One region of the Tissierella pigra genome, then DNA from elsewhere that is predicted to be linked to it. Evidence: riboswitches for the same ligand, from Rfam matches in the RefSeq annotation. Region 1 holds a riboswitch; each other region holds the start of a gene.
What was found. Region 1 has a riboswitch for thiamine pyrophosphate ahead of thiW (energy coupling factor transporter S component ThiW). Riboswitches for the same ligand answer to the same signal wherever they lie in the genome.
Positions count from the first base shown of each region.

Region 1 (4,460 bases):
ATTTTCTATTATTTCTGCTATTTGTATATAAATAGATTTATCTGAATTTAAATCTAACAACTGAACCCCTCCTTATTTATATGTTGATTGGTTAGTTAGTTATGTAACTAAGTATATATGTATTTTGAATTTTTGTCAATATCTTTTCTAAATATTATAAAATTCTTCTTGACATTATTTATCTTTACATTTATAATTAATTTGTAATCATTACAACTTAGTAATAATTATTGTTATATGGCATTATATATTTAAAGGATGTGAAAAGATGAATGAAACCTTTGAAGATTTAGTAAATGAGTTAAAGAATAAAAATATCCGTCTTTCTCACCAAAGGTTAAAGGTTTTAGAGTATCTAAACAATAATAGAACCCATCCAACTGTTGATGAGATTTTTAAAGATTTACAAAAGGAAATTCCCACATTATCAAAAACAACTATTTATAATACATTAAATGCCTTAGTAGACAGCGATTTAGTAAAAGTTTTAACTATAGAGGATAATGAAGCTCGTTATGATAGTACTACTAAAGATCATGGACATTTTAAATGTAGTTCTTGTAAAAAGATATTTGATTTTCAAATAGACTTCGATTCATTAGAAATAAAAGAATTGGATAATTTTAAAATCCATAATAAGGATATGTATTTTAAAGGACTATGTTCAAATTGTAGTAAAGTTAATTAGTTTAATATTTAAAAAAATATAAAATATAAAATTAGGGGGAAAAACAAATGGAAAACAACAAAACTATTAAAAATCTTATGGAAGCATTTGCTGGAGAATCTCAAGCAAATAGAAAGTACTTAGCGTATTCAGAAAAAGCTGAATCAGAAGGAAAAATAAATGCTGCAAAATTATTTAAGGCAGCAGCTGATGCTGAAACTATTCATGCTCTTAGACATTTCAAAGTAGCAGGTAATGTTGGAACAACTGCTGAAAACCTTGAAGATGGAGTAAATGGTGAAACTTTTGAATTTGAAACTATGTATCCACCTTTTGTAGAAATTGCTGAAGCTGAAGGTAATAAAGCAGCAGTACAAACATTTACTTATGCCATGGAAGCTGAAAGAGTTCATGCAAAATTATATCAAGAAGCTTTAGATAATCTAGACAGCGAAGAAGAAGTTTTCTACTATCTATGTCCTGTTTGTGGAAACATTGAAAAATTCGTACCAGAAAAATGTAGTATTTGTAATGTAGCTGGTTCAAAATTTATTAAATATTAATATAAGCTAATTTTAAATTAATCAAAAAGACAGAGAAAATCCTCTGTCTTTTTATTATTTAACTTTAAAAAAAATTAAAGCATAATTCCTATATTTGTTAATGGCTTTTCATTTCAAATCATCTATATTAGTAATATAAACCTTCAAAACATTGGTTTTGGCAATCAATTTCAGTAAAAAATATCCACTAATTCCGCCAACTAAAGAACTTAGAATAAATGGACCTACAAAAAATATTAATGTACTCTCTTTTCCCAAAAAGTACTTGGCTATAGAGTAAGAAACTACTGCACCAATTATACCAGTTCCAACTACTTCACCTATAATGGCATAGATTGACTTATTAGTGTTTCTATACAATATTCCAGCTAAAAATGCCCCAATCATACTACCAGGAAATGCTAGTAAGGAACCAGTACCTAATAGATTTCTTATTAATGAAATAAGAAAAGCAACTGCAATTCCATACCAAGGTCCAAATAATACTGCCATTATTACGTTTATCACATGTTGTACAGGAAATACCTTTGCGATTCCTAAAGGAATATAAATAATATTGGAACTTACCACTCCAATTCCTATTAGTAAAGAAGATAGGGTTAGCTTTCTCAAATTCACGATATCACCTCCTTATAGAAAACAAAAAAAGCACAAATCCATGTAGGACTTGCGCTGAATTAAACATATAAATAAATGCTAAATCTTTACACTTCCCTACGCTAGTATTACCCAGATCAGGTTAAGGGATTAAAGACTTTATAGGGTCTTTTTCTCAGCTAGCCTTTCTAGCACTCCCAGTGAATAATTTTTATTTAGTTTTCAAATATATGAAAATAATATCACAATTAAATTTAATAATCAATTTAAACCTTATTTTTTATAAAAGTAACCCTTTATACTGAAAAAACAATATAATAAGATTTCTTTCCTATTTCACCAATATATTTGGTAATGTATAATAGTCTGTAAGTCCAGATATTATATTATTTTTTCCTATTCTAGTATAAATACCTGCAAATTTTTCCTTATACATAAAAAGTCCAACTATAGATCTAAACTCCTCTACTTTTATCTCATTATCTTCAAATAAAATATGTTCTCTAGTGAAAGGTGTAAAGAATTCTTGATATAAATAATCTTTATTAAAGGAGTCATCTAGTCTTTTCTTCCACTCATCTTGTGTTAAATCTCTGCCTGCATATACGCCTTGGGAAGCATTTAAATCTAAAGGTTTCATTATATATTTATCTTTATTGTTCAAGACTTCATTATAGACCTTATTATCTCCCTTAAATAGTCCAGTAACAGGTATATGATTCTTCACAAATTTTCTTTCTTCCTCTGATAAAAATTCCAGTGTATCTTCATCATGTAATATCTTAAATATTATTTTATTGTGTACTACTTGAGACCTGATGGAACTAAAAGAGTGGTTTTTATAGTTTTTAATAGTCTTAAAATGGCTATATTGCAACATTGTGTGTCTAAGATAGTTTTTTATAGTTTAACCAAGTCGATTTCAAATTGGCTAATTTTTGGCTAAATATTTCAAAGGAGGAATAAAAGATGACTGGAGATGTATACGATTATAATGAATACAGAATCTATATTATGTCAGGAGAAAAAAGAATAATAATCAATTTTGAAGATGGAGAATATGAGTATTGGAGAAAAAACGGATTACCCTTTAACAGAGGTATTGAGTTTGATTATGATAAGAAAAAGATAATTAAATTTTATTAAAAGAAATAGGACCTTAATGGTCCTTTTCTATTGTTATTTTTTCTCCATCAAATGATAAAATAACTTCTCTACTTTCTTCCGTTATTCCTAATTTATTCATCCATGCATTAGGCAATATCAGTCTATATCCTACTGCCTCTCTAGAAGCTGTACCTCCTTTTTTGTTTATGCTTATTTTTGCTATTCTAGTCTCTGTATTTAGGCTTTTAGCAATTTTAGCATTTCTTTCATCAGCTTCATATTCTCTGATGAAATTTTCTATTTTAGCCTCCCAATCATCATCCTGAGATTCACATATCATTCCTAGATATGATTCATCTTTGTGTTCATCTAGTGTCTTTATATCTAAATGAATTTTCTCATCCTCATGATAATAGTAGTACGTGAATAAATTTGTTTGTATTTGGTCTATGTTTTTATTCCAAATCATCTTAATCTCTCCCTCTATTTTATAATTTGCACTTTTTCGCCGGTTTCAGCAAATCTGTTTCTAATCATTTCGTCAATGTATAGTTTCTTGATGATTGGAAGTATAACTTCACTTCTAGTTTCTATATACCATTTTGCATCTGTTTTTGTTTCTAGCATATAGTTTTTCATTTCTGTCACAATTTCCGGGGTGATGGCAATGTTTGTGTCTGATAATGATATTCTAGCATTTGGAGAAAGTTTCGTATTCATGTCTATATATACTCCCCTATCTGCTACTTCTAACTTTTCAAATTTTTCTATAAGGTCTTTTCTGATGTCGTTTGCCCAAGCTATTTGTTTTGGTGTTCCTGTTAATTCTTTTAACATTTCCTTTTCCTCCATTTCTAGGAGGTAGCTTAAACTTAATCCGAATTGTGCTTGGTAGTCTACTCCGTATTTTTCTACCATTTCTCTTGTCATTTTATGAGCTTCTATAAACATCTTTTTCATTCTGCTACCTCCTCGTTTTTTTATTTTTATTTCCTTTTCTTAATTATATTATATACCATTGGACACCAATAGTCAACACTTATTTATAAATTATTTGAAATTATTTTTAATGCCACAACCATTGAAAACACTATTCCTAGTCGATTTATTGTAAATTATTATAAAAATATTTCAAATAAAAATAAAAAAGACTAGAATTAATCTAGTCTTAAATTACTTATAATATAAATTCTAAATTATATTTCTTTAATAAATTAGAAAGACTATTATATGTAATCAATATTCCTACAGCATATCCTATCGTAAATGCTATAATTATTGCTATTATATACTTTTTATTCTCTATTATCTTCTCTTTCATAGAATCACCTCAATATATAATTCTATAAATCTTTTAAAAATCCTTCTATTACATAAAACTTACTTCTAAGCCTTTAATCCCTCTGTATAGATGTTTTATATATGTAAGACACCTATTCTATTATTATGTATATTTCCTATCCTCTGTACGTCAATAAATCGGTCAAAATTAAGCGAATGGACGTTTCTGCAAAAAATAAAAAAAG
Region 1 is NZ_JAHLPJ010000001.1:239,213-243,672, reverse strand. Features, by position in the region: gene KQI41_RS01320 (GntR family transcriptional regulator) at 1-60, opposite strand, end outside; gene KQI41_RS01315 (Fur family transcriptional regulator) at 269-688, shown strand; gene KQI41_RS01310 (rubrerythrin family protein) at 736-1,230, shown strand; gene thiW (energy coupling factor transporter S component ThiW) at 1,339-1,848, opposite strand; TPP riboswitch at 1,925-2,036, opposite strand; gene KQI41_RS01300 (hypothetical protein) at 2,159-2,554, opposite strand; gene KQI41_RS01295 (hypothetical protein) at 2,797-2,973, shown strand; gene KQI41_RS01290 (hypothetical protein) at 2,987-3,403, opposite strand; gene KQI41_RS01285 (hypothetical protein) at 3,418-3,894, opposite strand; gene KQI41_RS01280 (hypothetical protein) at 4,112-4,255, opposite strand.

Region 2 (4,460 bases), 1.6 Mb from region 1:
TTTAAAGTAGTTGCAAGAGTTAAAAACAGTGAATTTAAAGCTGGAGAAGTAATCTCTCAAAATGAAGATCCAGATTCAAAGGTAAAAAAAGATTATCCTATAGAAGTAACCATAAGTGAAGGAGATAATTTAGTGAAGGTTCCTAATGTAGTAAATAAACCTTTAGCAGAAGCAGAATCAATGTTAAATGATGAGGGACTGAAAGTAGATTTACAATATGAGAATTCAGATACAGTGCCTGAAAATACAGTAATTAGACAAGAACCAAATAGTGGAGAAAGTGTAGAAACAGGTACTAGAATTACCTTAATAATAAGTCAAGGTGAAGAAGTCAAATCTGTAATTATGCCAAAATACACAGGAAAAAACATTGAAGAAGTAAAGAAAGATATAGTCAAGCTAGGTCTTGTAGTAGGAGAAGTAAGAGAAGAGCCAAATGATAATTTAGAAAAGGGAATAGTTATTTGGCAAAGTTACAATCAAGGAACGACTTTAGAGACTAAAACAGCTGTAGATTTATATGTAAGCAGTGGTCCAATTGGTGATACAGATAATGATAATGGTGATAATGATGATAACAATGAATCAGGAAATAAAGAAAGTCCAATAACATTTACCTTGACTCTCCATCAAGATAGAGAGGAAACTAGGATAAAAATCATAAGAATTCAAGAAGGAATTAGTAAAATTGTTCATGAAAAAACATATAAAGCAGATGAAGGTATAGTTACTCTAACCCTTCAAGGGAAAAAAGGTTCTCAGTTTGAAGTATACTATGATGATATGTATCAAGATACCATTCCTAAAAATGAATAGGAGGAGTTTATGCTAAAGGGAATAATAGTAAAAGGTGTCGGTGGTTTTTACTATGTAAAAACAGAAGATAATATAATTGAATGTAGAGCGAGAGGAGTATTCAGAGAAGAAAATCTAACTCCTTTAATTGGAGATAAAGTAAGGATTAGAATAAGTGATGAAGATAAGACAGGATATATAGAAGAAATCTATCCAAGGAATTCGCAACTACTAAGACCTCCAGTAGCAAATATTACTCAAGCCATTATAGTTATGAGTATAAAAAAACCAGATATTAATACATGGCTTTTAGACAGATTTCTTTTAATGGCAGAATATGAAAATCTGGAAGTCACCATATGTCTAAATAAATCTGATTTAGATTTAGATAAGGGATCCAGGCTTAAAAACATATATGAGACAGCTGGATATAAAGTGATTATGACAAGCGCAATAAATCATATTGGTATAGAAGAATTAAAAGATACACTAAATAACAATATTTCAGTTTTTGCAGGTCCTTCAGGAGCAGGCAAATCTTCACTTTTAAATGAAGTAAACAAAAATTTCAAACTAGAAACTGGAGATGTAAGTGCTAAAACTAAAAGAGGTAAACATACTACTAGACATGTGGAGCTATTAGAGTTAGATGATAATACCTTTGTTTTAGATTCACCTGGATTTAGCTCTTTAAATGTGGATTTTATTGAAGAAGAATCTGAACTTAGGGAATATTTTAGAGAAATAAGAGAATATGGACAAAAGTGTAGATTTATTAGTTGCCTACATGGAAATGAGCCAGATTGTGAAGTAAAAAATCAAGTAGAAAAAGGAAATATTTCAAAAGATAGATATGAAAATTATTTGCTTTTTTTAGAAGAGATAAAAAATATAAGGAGGTACTAAAATGGCTAAAATCGCACCTTCGTTACTTTCAGCAGATTTTGCTAATTTAAAAGAAGATATAGAAAAAGTAGAAAATGGTGGTGCAGACTATCTTCACCTAGATGTAATGGATGGAATCTATGTTCCCAATATTACCTTTGGACCTCCAGTTATAAAAAGCTTGAGAAAGGTAACTAAACTTCCCTTTGATGTACATTTAATGATAGATAGACCTGAAAGATATATTAAAGACTTTGTAGATGCAGGAGCAGATTTAATTACAGTGCATGAAGAGGCAACTATTCATCTTCATAGAACTATACAGGAGATAAAATCTTATGGTGTTATGGCAGGTGTTTCGTTGAATCCTGCTACTCCATTAGAGAATATAGAGTATATTTTAGATGATATAGACTTAGTACTTATTATGACTGTAAATCCTGGATTTGGTGGTCAATCTTTTATTGAAGCAATGAAAGATAAAATAAGAAAACTAAGACAAATTATTGATAATAAAGGTCTAGATATTATAATTCAAGTTGACGGGGGAGTAAAGCTTGGCAATGCCAGGGAAATCCTAGATTGTGGAGCTGACTTATTAGTAGCTGGTTCTGACATATTTGGAGCTGAAGACGTAGAAAAGCGAACTAAAGAATTTAAAGAGTTGTAAAAATTATATTCTATGATATAATGTAATCAATTGAATAGAAAAATTTTAGCACTAGGGGAGCCAAAAGGCTGAGAGCGGATTTATCCCGACCCTTATGACCTGACCTGGATAATGCCAGCGTAGGGAAGTGTGTATTAGCCTTTAAATACCCATTACCTATTGTTGGCAATGGGTCTATTTATTTAAAGGAGGAATTTTAATGCAAAAAAGATGGAGTGTAAAGATGTTGACAGAAGGTGGTATGATGATTGCATTAGCAACCATACTAAGTTATATTAAGGTATATGAAGCACCGATGGGTGGTTCAGTAACTGCTGGGAGTATGATTCCAATAATGTTATTTGCAATTCGTTGGGGTATATTACCAGGAGTAACCGTAGGTGGTGTTTATGGAATATTACAATTTATACTAAAACCTTATTTTTATCATCCTTTACAATTTATTTTAGACTATCCTTTAGCTTTTGGGTTATTAGGATTAGCAGGAATTGCATATTATATAAATGAGAAGGAATCATTTAAAGGGTATATATGGGTTTTTCTAGGTGTCCTTATGGGAATATTGGGTAGAATGTTATCCCATGTTTTATCAGGTGTAATATTCTTTGCTGAATATGCAGGTGACTTAAACCCTTGGATTTATTCAATACAGTATAACGCTTACTATCTTTTACCTGAGTTAATTATTTCTTATATAGTAATTGCGATTATATGGAAACCTTTAGAAAAAGCAATAAAAGCAAAATAACAAAAGGAAGTGCAGTATGAAGGGATTAATAGTTTCAAGTGGAACCATTACTAATTATAATAGGTTAAAAGAAATAATAAATGAAGTGGATTATATTATATGTGCAGATGGAGGCATGGAACATCTGATGAAAATAAATAAGCTGCCAAATGTGATTTTAGGAGACTTGGACTCAATAAGTAAGTTAACTTTAGAATATATAGTAAATAAAAACATTCCCATTGAAAAGTATTCATCTATTAAGGATTCAACAGATACAGAATTAGCTATGGAGTATTTAATAGATAGAGGATGTGATGAAATCGTACTTATGGGAGTAACAGGAACGAGACAAGACCATACAATGGCAAGTATATTGTTACTTGATACCTTATATAATAGAGGAATTAAGGCAAATATAGTAGATGATAACAATATAATTTATTTAACAGATAACTATCTGGAAATAGAACACTTAGAAGGCCATTATACTTCTGTTATACCTATATCAAATACTGGAATAATCGTATCTTTAAAAGGATTTTTCTATAACTTGGATAATAAACTTATTCCTTTTGGTTCCACCCTTGGGATTAGCAATAAAATCGTTGAAGATATTGGGATAGTTAAAATCCATAAGGGAAAAGCGCTAATATTTATATCAAAAGATTAAACATAGGATGTATCCTTGAAGTTTTTGTAACTATTTATTAAGTACATGAATAGAATATATCAAAGTACTTAGGGGTGTTCTTATGAAATGGTTTTGTTATAAATATATTAGAAGAATGAAAAAAATAGTAGGCATAACTTTGGCGGTTTTAGGACTATTGATTATTATAAAATTTATACCCATAGAGGTTCTACTAATATTCATAGGAATAGGGCTGCTTGTTATGGGAGGATTGATTCTAAAAATAAAATAAGGCTTTCCTTTATAATAATGGAAGCCTTGTTTTATTTTTTACATAATTATAATGCTCTTTCAACATATCCAGATCTTAAACATCTAGTACAAACATTAACTTTTTTTGTTCCACCATTAACAACAGCTCTTACAGATCTAATGTTAGGTGACCAACTTCTTGAACTCTTTTTATTTGAGAAAGTAACTTTGTTACCAAATACTTTTCCCTTTCCACATACTTCACAAACTTTCGCCATTCCAAACACCTCCTTAACTATATGAAAATACTTATAAGTATTTTTATACTTCAATAATAACACATTATATTCTAACACAATAATCGGTAAAAATGCAACTAAAATGTATTATTATATTATTATAATCATATGATTTAGTTGAACTATTTTAAAATTTGGGGTAAAATATAAAATATGGCATATTTAAAATAAGGAGGCGATTATTTATGTCAGCCAAAA
Region 2 is NZ_JAHLPJ010000001.1:1,799,401-1,803,860, forward strand. Features, by position in the region: gene pknB (Stk1 family PASTA domain-containing Ser/Thr kinase) at 1-816, shown strand, start outside; gene rsgA (ribosome small subunit-dependent GTPase A) at 826-1,701, shown strand; gene rpe (ribulose-phosphate 3-epimerase) at 1,703-2,350, shown strand; TPP riboswitch at 2,394-2,493, shown strand; gene thiT (energy-coupled thiamine transporter ThiT) at 2,550-3,098, shown strand; gene KQI41_RS08740 (thiamine diphosphokinase) at 3,115-3,750, shown strand; gene KQI41_RS08745 (hypothetical protein) at 3,833-4,003, shown strand; gene rpmB (50S ribosomal protein L28) at 4,050-4,241, opposite strand; gene KQI41_RS08755 (Asp23/Gls24 family envelope stress response protein) at 4,448-4,460, shown strand, end outside.
Region 2: another riboswitch for thiamine pyrophosphate. It lies ahead of thiT (energy-coupled thiamine transporter ThiT); the one in region 1 lies ahead of thiW (energy coupling factor transporter S component ThiW).

Region 3 (4,460 bases), 2.1 Mb from region 1:
GTATTCGTGCAAGTTCATCTATGGATGTAAGCTTTGCATCTGTTTTCGTATCAGTTGCAAACATTGCTCCGATACCAAAATAGTCTGCATCATCTGACTGGGCCTTTATTGCTTCTTCAAGGGTAGATACAGATACACCAAGAATTTTATTGTCGCCGATCAATTTTCTTGCAATGGTTGCAGGTATATCACTTTGACCAATGTGTATACCATCAGCATCAACTGCTAATGCAATATCAATTCGATCATTAATGATTAATGGAATCTGATATCTATCTGTAATTTTCTTTATTTTCATTGCTATTTCAAAAAATTCTAAAGATGAGCAATTTTTTTCTCTCAATTGTATTACAGTACAACCACCTAAAATAGCTTGTTCTACAGCAGTCTCCAGTTTTTCTGTACTCATAAGCTCTCTATCTGTTATAAGATAGAGTGTATAATCAATATTTGGTTTCATCTATCTTCACCCTTTCTACAAAATATGTGCTATTCATATTTGATAAAGCATCAATAATACCAATATGAAAACTACCTGTTCCCATTTCTCTAGTTTTTACAAAGGAAAGCTCACCAGCAATTCCCATTACAACAATTCCTGTAACTGTTGCTGTATAGTAATCTTTTGTTATACCACAGAAACTACCTACAAGTGCAGATGTCATACAGCCTGTACCAGTTACTTTAGAAAGTAGTTTATGGCCGTTGGTTATTTTAACAATACGAATGCCATCTGAAATAACATCTACTTCTCCTGTAATTCCTACAACACAAGAATATTTATTCGCCACTGACTTTGCAATAGCTTCTGCATCATTTTTTTCATCTGCTTTTGAAGTATCAACTCCTTTTGTAGACACACTTAGTCCAGCTATAAAGGAAATTTCTGATAAATTTCCACGAATTACATCTATTTTTATTTCTGAGAGAATTTTTTGTGTTGTTTCGTTTCGCAGTGTGGACGCTCCTGCTCCAACAGGATCTAAAACTACGGGAATATGAAGTTTATTGGCTTTTTTTCCAGCTCTAATCATGGAATCAACAGTTCGTTGATTTAAAGTTCCTATATTAATTACAAGAGCGGAAGATATTGAAACCACTTCTTCCACTTCTCCAACATCATCAGCCATAATAGGTGATGCTCCAATTGCCAAGATGGCATTTGCACAATCATTTACTGTAACATAATTAGTGATATTATGAATGAGTGGACTTTTTATCCTAATTTCATGAAGTAAATCTGCACAATTATTAGTTAAGTAATTCATTAGTACTCCCAACCTTTCTTTTATTTATAATAAAGCATATAGAACCAATAGCTACCATTACAGATAAGGTAGACACCTGTTGATTTTCATTTTCATTACAAATCTCCTTTACTTTCCTTGATGTTCAAACCATTTTTATATAGGTCATAGAAATGGTGTGTTGGTCCATTACCCTTACCAATATTTAAGGAATGTTCTATTGCTGTTGTAATATATTTTTTAGCCTGTTCTACGGCAATAGACATAGGCATACCATGTGCAAGATTGGAAGCAATAGCCGAAGAAAAGGTGCAACCTGTCCCATGGGTATTTTTCGTATTTATACGCTGGGTTTTAAAATAATAAAACTCTTTACCGTCATATAAAATATCCAGTGCATCTCCAATAGCATGACCACCTTTAACAAGAACATTTTTACATCCCATGTCATAAATAAGTTTTGCTGCTATTTTCATATCTTCTGTGTTTCTTATTTTGATATTTGATATCTTCTCAGCTTCTGGAATATTAGGTGTAAGTAAATCAGCATAAGGTAGTACAACTTTAATCAACGTATCTATGGAATCGGGGTCCATAAGCGGACACCCATTTTTCGCATACATTACAGGATCAATTACAACATTACATGGCTTATATTGCTCAAGTTTTCTTGCTACTGCCTCCATGCAAAATTGTGTAGACAGCATGCCAATTTTCACAGCATCAACTTCAATATCTTCAAATACTGCATCAATCTGACTTTCAATCATATCTGGAGTAATATCCTGTATATCCATAACACGGCTGGTATTTTCTGCTACTACTGAAACAATGACACTCATTCCAAATACTCCATGTGCTGAAAATGTTTTTAAATCTGCCTGTATACCAGCACCTCCACTACAATCTGATCCAGCAATACTAAGTACCTTTTTCATTTAAACTCCTCCTTTTCTTCTTTATATATAATAAACTAGGGTACTTCCCTATATGGAGAAGCACCCTAATCAAATACAATAATGTAAGTGATTTGCTTCCCTACGTTGGTATTAACCAACAGGTTCAAAGGGTCAGGTTTTACCTTCTCAACTATTTCTAGTCCCCCCGCAAATATTAACTATATTCATTTTTTACTTAATAATCCTATCTTAAATAATAATAGGGTACTTCTCTACACGGAGAAGCACCCTAATCAAATACAATAATGTAAGTGATTTGCTTCCCTACGTTGGTATTAACCAACAGGTTCAAAGGGTCAGGTTTTACCTTCTCAACTACTTCTAGTCCCCCCGCAAATATTAACTATATTGAGTATATCTTATAATAATAACATAATCAAGGTACAAAATATAATTTATTCTCTAACTTTATTTATATAATGATTGCTGTCTTCAACAATTATAGTCATACTATCATCAGATATTAGATTTAAAAAATTATCTAAAAAAGTATAATTACTCTTTAAGATATAATTCAATAATCACATATATAAAAATAATATATAATTTAATAAAACTTTTTCAGCTATATAATTGTCTAATAGACAGATAATAAAAATGAGCTCATATTTTATTCTCAAGGAGGTGGTTATACTGGAAAAATTAGTTCTTAAAGCAATAAAGGGAGATGGTGAGAGTTTTGGCCTTCTTATAAATAGCAAAAAAGAAGATTTATATAGAATTGCATATAGCTATGTACACAATGAACAGGATGCACTTGATATTATAGGGGAAGCAGTCTATAAATCATATATATCAATAAGTAAGTTAAAACATCCAGAATATTTTAATACATGGATCGTTCGTATAGTCATCAATTGTGCTATTAATTTTATAAACAAATCTAAAAGAATTTTATATCTAGATAATAAGACTATAGAAAGTTTAAATAATGAAAAAAATGATATTGTGGAATCCATTGACTTAAAAGAAGCCTTAGAAAAGTTAGACCATAATTATAAAATTGTCATAATATTAAGATACTCTCAGAACTTAAAGTTGAAAGAAATAGCTGAAATTCTAGAACTTCCTTTAAGTACAGTAAAAACTAGGCTTTATAAGGCAATAGAACTTTTGAAAATAGAACTTAAGGAGGGCGAAGATTTTGAATAATAATATTGATGATTTGAAAAAAATTTATTCAGATATAAAAATACCTGATGCCTTAAACGATACAATTAACAATTCAATAATAAAGGGAGAGAATTATATGAAAAAAAATAATAAAAGCAAGAAAAAAATAATTAATAGCTTTATATCAGTAGCTGCGGCAGTTGGAATATTTACTCTTAGTATAAACATTTCCCCATCCTTTGCAAATAGTCTTGAAGGTGTTCCCGTTTTAGGCACACTAGTTAATATACTTCAATTTAATAATGGAAGTTCTCAAGGAGGTAAAATAACTGACGGCATTGATGTAAATTTTATATCTCTAGACCAAAAAAAAGATTCTGATATTATCACAATAAACTTTGATGGCTTTAATAAAGAAAACCAAGAAATTGCACCATTTTTTAATGTGGATTATAAGGAAGCACCTTTTACAATGACATTTTCTATATCTGGTGCAAGAGGTCTTTCTGCCAATAAGTACTTTGAAGAGTTAAAAAAGAGTGAATATATCCAAGATATCTATGAATTAATGACTTTAGATGACTCTGCACAAAGATTCAACATAGTATTTAATCAACCAATTGATTTCAAAGTAGAGGAATATAAAAATCCTGCTTATATAAAAATACAAATTTCAAAAAATACAGAAAAAACTTCAGAACAAAAAATATATTCCATAAGAACTAGTTCTTATGAAAAAGGAGAAGAATTTGCTTTTCTTGAAGAAATGTTATTTGAAATAGAAGACCTTAGAATTTTAAAAGATAGCAATGAAACATACTTATATGAACTGGGTCAATATAATTCAGATAAAGAAGCACAAGAAAAATTGAAAGAGTATAAAGATACTTTTAATAATAGTATAGATATATACGTTGAAGAAAGGACTATGGACAAAGTCCCTCAAAGTATAAAATAGTAAAGAAGTAATATTTAAAAACATATACCATATTTAGGGATGAGGCTTAATTAAACTTCATCCCTTGATTTACTTGTACACATAGTTATTCAGCTTCCATAACTGAAATTATAGTAGCCAAAGCATCTATATTTTCTTCTGGAACACCAGATATACAAAGCCTTATGTAGTTGCAATCCTTCC
Region 3 is NZ_JAHLPJ010000001.1:2,339,924-2,344,383, forward strand. Features, by position in the region: gene thiE (thiamine phosphate synthase) at 1-460, opposite strand, end outside; gene thiM (hydroxyethylthiazole kinase) at 444-1,268, opposite strand; gene thiD (bifunctional hydroxymethylpyrimidine kinase/phosphomethylpyrimidine kinase) at 1,364-2,185, opposite strand; TPP riboswitch at 2,265-2,363, opposite strand; TPP riboswitch at 2,450-2,548, opposite strand; gene KQI41_RS11440 (sigma-70 family RNA polymerase sigma factor) at 2,804-3,358, shown strand; gene KQI41_RS11445 (DUF4179 domain-containing protein) at 3,351-4,277, shown strand; gene KQI41_RS11450 (aminotransferase-like domain-containing protein) at 4,363-4,460, opposite strand, start outside.
Region 3: another riboswitch for thiamine pyrophosphate. It lies ahead of thiD (bifunctional hydroxymethylpyrimidine kinase/phosphomethylpyrimidine kinase); the one in region 1 lies ahead of thiW (energy coupling factor transporter S component ThiW).